2 regions of the Paenarthrobacter sp. NPDC090522 genome follow, and region 1 is predicted to be linked to the other one. Evidence: predicted binding sites of a transcription regulator. Region 1 holds the regulator's gene; the other holds the start of a gene.
The links. Region 1 encodes LexA, which represses DNA repair genes until DNA is damaged. Its sites were predicted from a motif close to TCGAACANNTGTTCGA; they were not measured.
Positions count from the first base shown of each region.

Region 2: a site for LexA is predicted at 1,654-1,669, ahead of ACIQT2_RS10360 (shikimate dehydrogenase). Genes of this name have one in related genera too.

Region 1 covers NZ_JBIVXL010000003.1:36,347-40,139, forward strand. The annotation lists gene ACIQT2_RS04095 (histidinol-phosphate transaminase) at 38-1,165, opposite strand; gene ACIQT2_RS04100 (LysM peptidoglycan-binding domain-containing protein) at 1,243-1,602, opposite strand; gene lexA (transcriptional repressor LexA) at 1,953-2,699, shown strand; gene ACIQT2_RS04110 (ATP-dependent DNA helicase) at 2,798-3,793, opposite strand, start outside.
Region 2 covers NZ_JBIVXL010000006.1:309,766-313,558, forward strand. The annotation lists gene ACIQT2_RS10350 (proline racemase family protein) at 1-328, shown strand, start outside; gene ACIQT2_RS10355 (Ldh family oxidoreductase) at 468-1,517, opposite strand; gene ACIQT2_RS10360 (shikimate dehydrogenase) at 1,682-2,560, shown strand; gene ACIQT2_RS10365 (APC family permease) at 2,829-3,793, shown strand, end outside.

The sequences.
Region 1 (3,793 bases):
GAAATGGATCTAGGGACAAGTCTAAGTGGGTGGCTTCTTAACCGAGCCGTGGAGCAACACCGGCCTCGCCGGCCAGCAGCGCTTCAAGAGCTTCCAGGAACGCTGTGGTCTCCTGTTCGGTACCGGCAGTGACACGCAAGTGCCCGGGGATCCCAACATCGCGGATCAGTACTCCAGCATCCAGCAGGCCCTGCCAGATGACTTGCGGGTTCTCCAAGCCACCAAAGAACACGTAATTGGAGTCCGAGGCCGCCGGCTTGAGGCCCATCCGCAGCAATTCAGTGACGATGCGGTCACGCTGGACCTTGATGTCCTCGACGTCGGCCATCAGGGCCTCGCGGTGCTGCAGGGCTGCCAGGGCGGTCGCCTGCGTTACCGCCGAGAGGTGGTACGGCAGCCGGACCAGGCGGATGGCATCGGTGACCTCGGGCGCCGCAGCCATGTAGCCCAACCGCGCACCGGCAAGTGCGAAAGCCTTGCTCATGGTGCGGGAAACAATGAGCCGTTCCCGGCCCGGCAGCAAGGTCAGGGCACTGGGAGTGTTGTCGTGGGCGAATTCGTGGTAAGCCTCGTCCACGATCACGATCGCCTGGCTGGCCTCTCCTGCTTCATAGACAGCCTCCACGACGTCCAAGCCAAGACCCGTTCCGGTGGGGTTGTTGGGCGAGCACAGGAAGACGATATTTGCGCCCGCCTCAGCCACCTGCGCGGCGGCAGACGCGGCGTCCAAACTGAAATCCCCGCCACGAACACCACGGACGTACTCAGTGTCCGTGCCGCTGGCCAGGAGGGGGTACATGGAATACGTGGGAGGGAACCCAAGGGCCTTGCGGCCGGGACCACCGAAAGCCTGGAGGATCTGCTGGAGAACCTCGTTGGATCCGTTGGCAGCCCAGATGTTCGCAGGACTGAGGCCGTGGCCCAGGAATTCCGCCAACGCCTCCCGCAATTCAGTGAACTCGCGGTCGGGGTAACGGTTCAGTCCGGTGGCCGCTGCGGCCACGGCTTCGGTGATCGCGGCCTGGACATCGGCGGGCACTCCATGGGTGTTCTCGTTGACGTTGAGCAGAATCGGAACGTCAAGCTGCGGTGCGCCGTAGGGGCTCAGTCCACGCAGGTTGGTCCGGAGGGGAAGTCGGTCGAGTCGCTCAAGCTGGTCAGTCACCCCACCAGTTTAAGGTGCGCCGGTGAGTGCCCTGTAACTGTGACGCCGGAGAGGATCCGCGCCACCGTCCGTATGGACTACTTGGCAGGAACAAACAATTGCTGACCGGGGGTGATGCGTCCGCCACGGAGATCATTCAGCTGGATGATCTCCGTGATGACGTCCCGCGGGTCACGCTCGGGTGCGGCAGCCCCTGCAATGCCCCACAGGGACTGACCGGGCTGCACGGTGACACTGACGGCGACTGGCGGTTGCAGTTGCGACGGGGAATCCGAGGCCTTGGCCGGCGAGTTCAGGAAGCCCGCAAACGTGAGCAGCGCGGCCACGAGCAACATGGCCGGGATGCCAAAGAAAACGATCCGCCCGCGCCGGGTGAGCCGGATGCGGGTGGGTACCGGCGCGTTGCGGAACTCGTGGAACGTTGTGACTGCGGACATGAGCTGAGCCCTTCTGAGCGATTGCCTGGTCCCGGGGAACCAGGACCCTGCTGCCAATACCTTGTGTTCGTTGGTCTCGCCGCGATATTCGAACACTTCCTTCGAACATCTCGGCTTCGATCCGGATTACTAGAACACATATTCGAACCTTGCTATGACATTTTTAGCACTTATCAACGAACGGTGTCGAGACTCGCTAGAACAAATGTTTGATAAACGCTGGTGCCTGGCCTACGTTTGAGGGAAGAAACAGGCACAAAAGCAGTGCATCAGGAGGGTCTGACATTTTTGACCCACATCCCGGCAGCACTCAGAACGCCGCCGGGCGGAACGGAAGGGCAATGGCGAACATGGCAGCGAAGGCCACAGGCGGCGGGGCACCCCTGCGGAGCCAACAGCCCACCAAAAGTCCCAAAAGCCTGACTGTCCGTCAGAAGAAGATCCTCGAGACCATCCAGCGCTCCGTCAATGACAACGGCTACCCGCCCAGCATGCGCGAAATCGGGGATACGGTGGGATTGGCCAGCCTCTCGAGCGTCACCCACCAGTTGTCCCAGCTGGAAAAACTCGGCTACCTCAGGAGGGACCCCAAGCGTCCTCGCGCCATGGAAGTCCTCATGCCACTGACCCTTGACGGTGGTGCCACCATCCCGGGAGTGGAAGCCCCCGCAACGTTGCGCAGTACCGGCGGCCTCGCCGTCACCGAGCTGGCAAGTGCCAGCGACACCGCGATGGTTCCCCTGGTGGGCCGCATCGCTGCCGGTGGCCCGATCCTGGCCGACCAGACCGTGGAGGACGTCCTGCCCCTCCCGCGGCAATTGGTGGGCCATGGCGAACTCTTCATGCTGAAGGTCGCCGGTGATTCCATGATCGACGCCGCCATCTGCGATGGCGACTGGGTTGTTGTCCGCCGGCAGAATGACGCCATCAACGGCGATATCGTGGCAGCCCTCCTGGACGACGAGGCCACGGTCAAGACATTCCGCCAACGCGACGGCCACACTTGGCTCCTCCCCCAGAACACCCAGTACGAGCCCATCCTCGGCGATCAAGCCACCATCATGGGCAAAGTCGTGTCGGTGTTGCGCTCCCTTTAAGGGCCATCCTCCAGAAGGTCTGTTCGAAGACCCGCGTCGGCACACACTGCTTCAGGGGTGCCCGCGCCAGCGGTGGCGGGCACCCCTGAAGAATCGTCTTATCGCCCGCTCCGGGCCAGCCTTTGCAAGGCGCCCTGGACGGTCTTCCGGTCGGTCGTGGCCCAGAAGGGCGGCAAGGCAGCCCGCAGGAAGCCGCCGTACCTTTCGGTGGAAAGCCTCGAGTCGAGTATCGCCACCACGCCCTTGTCTCCCGTAGACCGGATCAACCGGCCTGCTCCCTGCGCCAGGCGGATTGCGGCATGGGTCGCCGAGACGGCCATGAACCCGTTTCCACCGGACTGAGCCACAGCACGCGACCTTGCCGTCATCAGGGGATCATCGGGCCGTGGGAAGGGGATCCTGTCAATGACCACCAGGCGGCACGAGCCACCCGGCACGTCCACCCCCTGCCACAGGGACATGGTGCCGAAAAGGCACGTATCGGGTTCGTCAGCGAACTGTTTCACCAGCGCTGCCATGGTGGATTCTCCTTGGCACAGGATGTCCACATCGAGCCGCAGCCGCATGGCTTCCGCGGCTTCCTCGGCTGCCCGCCGGGACGAAAACAGGCACAACGCTCCGCCGCCGGAGGCACGGATGAGGTCCTCAAGCTCGTCGAGGGCTTCGGGCGAGGTGCCGCGTCCGGGCTTGGGCAAGTGCTTCGCCACGTAGAGGACGCCCTGCTTCGGATAGTCAAAGGGCGATCCCACGTCCAAGCCTGTCCAGCTGGGAGCTCCGTCCCCCAGCAGGCCCAGCCCGCCCGCGGCCGGCTCGAACGCCGACCCGATGGCCAGCGTGGCGGACGTCAGAACCACCGTGTGGCCCGCAAACAGCCCTTCCCGGAGGCGTCCGGCCACGCTCAGGGGAGCAATATTAATGAGTGCGGGAGCTGTTTCGTCAGGCGGCGAGTAGCCCTGCTGGGGATCGAAAGTGCTGTTCCTGGAGAACCACACCACTTCACGATTTTCCTTCGCGGCCAGCAACCGCTCCGATAGTTCCAGAATGAGCATGAGCCGCGAACGGGCCAACTGGCGTCCACCGTCCACGGCGTTCGA
Region 2 (3,793 bases), on a different contig from region 1:
CAACGGCCCCGTCGATCCAGGCGATCCCGCAACATGGACCAGCACGCTTGACCGCTCGCCATGTGGAACGGGGACCTCGGGGCGAATGGCCGCCAAGTTTGCCCGTGGTGAGTTGGTGGTGGGGCAGGAATTCGTCCACGAAAGTATGATCGGCTCCTTGTTCCGCGGGCACATACGGGGGACCGCGGAAGTCGCCGGCCGCCCTGCGGTGCTTCCCACCATCGCCGGCAGAGCGTGGATTACGGCGTTTCATGATTTTGTACTCGAAGATGACGACCCCTATCCCACCGGATTCAGGGTGGGCGACATCTGGGGGGCCAGCGCCTAGAGCGCTGGCCCAAGGCGCCCAACGATCTTGGACTGCCTGAATGCGCCCCGGGACGATCGCGAGCTTCACTCGATCGTCCCGGGGTACAGTCATTGCTGCAGTTTTCCGAAGCCTGACGTCCGCAGTGGACGTCAGGCTTCTAGTCGTTGGGGTCCATACCTGCGAGCAGTTGCTGGATCGTCTGTGTGATTGGAATGCCCCGGGTCTCAGCCTCGGCTCGGACCGCATACCGGTGATCGGCAGGCAACCGGTCCATCCCGGCCTCGCGAAGCATCTGGAGAAACCCTGCCACCCGGATGCCAAACTCTGAGTTACCGCCACGTTCAGGGTCGGCCACCAGGAGAAATTGGCCAGTGCGCGAAGGATAGGCCCCCTCCGGCTTGCCGACGACCGCCTGTACAGAGAAATCTCCGCCGGTCAATGCAGAAGCCAGGATCTCAACCACGATTGACAGGGCGGCTCCCTTGTGGCCGCCAAAGGGAAGCAAGGTACCCCCCTCGACGATCGCCTTCGCATCGGTGGTATCCCTGCCGTTGCTGTCCACGCCCGTGCCCGGGGCAACTGCGCGACCCGCCTTGGCCGCCAGTGTCAGGTCGCCGAAGGACATGGATGAAGTCGCGGAGTCGACGATCAGGGGCCGCCTACCATGAACCGGGCTGGCGAACGCAAACGGGTTGGTGCTGAGAACCGCCTTGCGAACCCCTGCCGGTGCTACGGTGGGCACTCCTCCGGTAACGGTGGTGAAAGCGAAGTAGCCTGCCTCAGCAAACGGTTCGATATCAGGCCACAAGGCACTGTGGTGTATGGAATTCCGGATGGCTACGACGGCCACACCTTGATCTGCAACGGACTTGAGGATGTCTTCGCGAACGACGTCCAGAGCCACTTGGGCGAATCCGCTGGCAGCATCCACCCGTATATACGAGGACGTGATCTGCTCAACCAGCGGCTCCGCATCGCCGTCGAGGTAGCCCGAAGCCAGTGTCTCCACGTACTGCGGGACCCTGAAGACTCCATGACTAAGTGCACCGTCGCGCTCACACATGGCGTGGTTCAGTGCCATGATCCGTGCCGCTTTTGCGTCGGCACCTGCTGCGAGAAGCGTTGACTCGATAGCGGCTACGAGCCCGCTAAACGTGATCCGCTCCTCGGTGGCCTGTGTGCTGAAGGCAGTTTCCCTATCCTCCACGAATTCTCCTCCGTAAGATTGTCTGGTTGTAAGATATCGCAGTTTTTCGAGCAAGAACAGGCCTTCGGGCTATGGACTGGCCCAGTGAAGCGGACCTAGACTTCTGTCGTAATGTCTTACAATCCGACATTGATCACCGACTATCTATTCAACGAGGAAGTTCCATGGCTGAAAAGAATTCATATCTGGTGGGCCTCATTGGCACGGGGGTTGGGCAGTCGCTCTCACCCTCAATGCACATGACTGAAGCTGCCGCACAAGGGTTCCCCCTGGTTTTCAAACCCATCGACCTCACCGCCTTGGAACTTGATCCGGAAGAGCTTCCCAGGATTCTGGACTGGGCGGAAAAGCTGGGCTACGACGCCGTGACCGTCACCCACCCTTGCAAGCAGCAGGTGGTGGGACTGCTGGACATCGTCGACCCCGTGGCTGCAGACCTGGGTGCTGTCAACACGGTGCTTTTTACGCCCGAGGGAAGGGTCGGCTACAACACTGACACCTCAGGTTTCGAAGCTGCCTTCAAGGTGGGAATGTCAGGAGCGCCTGTACGCCGAGTGGTTCAGTTGGGGGCTGGGGGAGGGGGCACGGCAGTGGCAGACGCCCTCGTGCGGCTGGGGGTTGAAGAGCTCACGCTGGTGGATATTGACGACAATCGCGCCGCTGCCCTGGCCGTGAGCCTGCGTGAACGACGAGGCGTCAAGGTGCACCCCGCTCCCATGTCAGAACTGCCGGCATTGCTTGCCACCGCTGATGGTGTGGTTCATTGCACCCCTCAGGGTATGCATGATCACCCCGGAACCCCCTTCGACACTGCCTATTTGCGACAGGATCTATGGGTGGCGGATATCGTCTACCGTCCGCTCGAGACGGCGCTGCTCAAAGCGGCCCGCGAGGCTGGAAGCCAAACCCTCTCAGGCGGCCTGATGGCCGTGTACCAGGCGGCCGATGCGTTCCGGCTCATCACCGGGGTGGAGCCTGACGGTGAGCGGATGATGCATCATTTCCGGGAGCTTGCCAGCGCCGAAGAAGCGGCAGTCTCGTAACCAGCTCCATTTCCTGTCGGTAGGCGGGCGTTTCGTCATGTCGAAGCGCCCGCTTTGACATGGCGTAGATCACACCACTACGATCCTAAACAAACAATTGTCTGTCAGTCAGGCAAGATTCCTCCGGTGGTGCGGACTGTTCCGCGGTCTTACCCGCGCGGTCCATTCGGAGGAAAGTATGAAGGAAAAGCTCAAACCTGACGTCGGTCGCTCGTCGATCAGGCAAGCGCATCTACTGCTTGCATGCACCAAAAGACGAAGGAGTCCCGTGGACGCCGTAAAATCCCGGTCAGCGCAAGCGGCCGGATATGAGGCCAGTGATGCCCAGCTCAAAAAACAGATCAGCCTTTTCGGCCTGATAGCACTGGCTGTCAGCGTCCAGATCGGCTCCGGATGGCTTCTGGCAACCCTGGCTGCAGCAAGCCTCGCCGGGCCGGCCTCGGTTCTCACCTGGGTGCTCGGCGCAGTGTTCTTTGGGGTGATTGGCGCTTCATGGATGGAGCTCGGCACCATGCTCCCACGCTCGGGGGCCGGTGTGCGCTATCCGCGCTTGACGCACGGGGCGTTCGTCAGTTGGTTCAACGGCTGGGGCTACCTCATCGCTGCGCTGTCCTTGCCGGTGATTGAAGTGCAGGCTGTGTTGACGTACATCGGAGGCAACTGGCCCGAGCTTGGTCTTTTGACCGAAAGCGAAGGCACCATGATCCTGTCGTGGCCCCGTGGCATCCTTGTGGGGTTCGCGCTGCTGGTGGTTTTCTTCATCCTCAATTCCTTGGGTGCCAAGGTCCTGAGTGAGTCCAACAAGTACATGACCATCTGGAAACTCGTCATTCCAGTGGTGGCTGCGGGATTGATGTTCACCGCCTTCTCCTCGGCGAACTTCACTATCGGCGGAGGGTTTGCGCCTATGGGCAGCGGAGCCGTGCTCGGAGCACTCGCCAGCGGCGGAATCGTCTTCGCCTACGCCGGGCTCCGCCAAATCCTCGACTTTGGTGGCGAAGCCGTCAACCCGCAGAGGAATATCCCCATCGCAATAGTTGTAGGCGGCCTGCTCATTCCCCTGGTCATCTACCTGCTCCTTCAGGTTGGCTTCGTAGGAGCCGTCAACTGGGAGGCCGCGAAAGTAGCACCCGGGGACTGGCACGCTCTCCTGGGCAGCAGCTGGTCCTCGGCGCCCTTGCTCAACGCAATAACCGCAGCTGGATTTGCTTGGTTCGCCATTGTGCTGCTCTC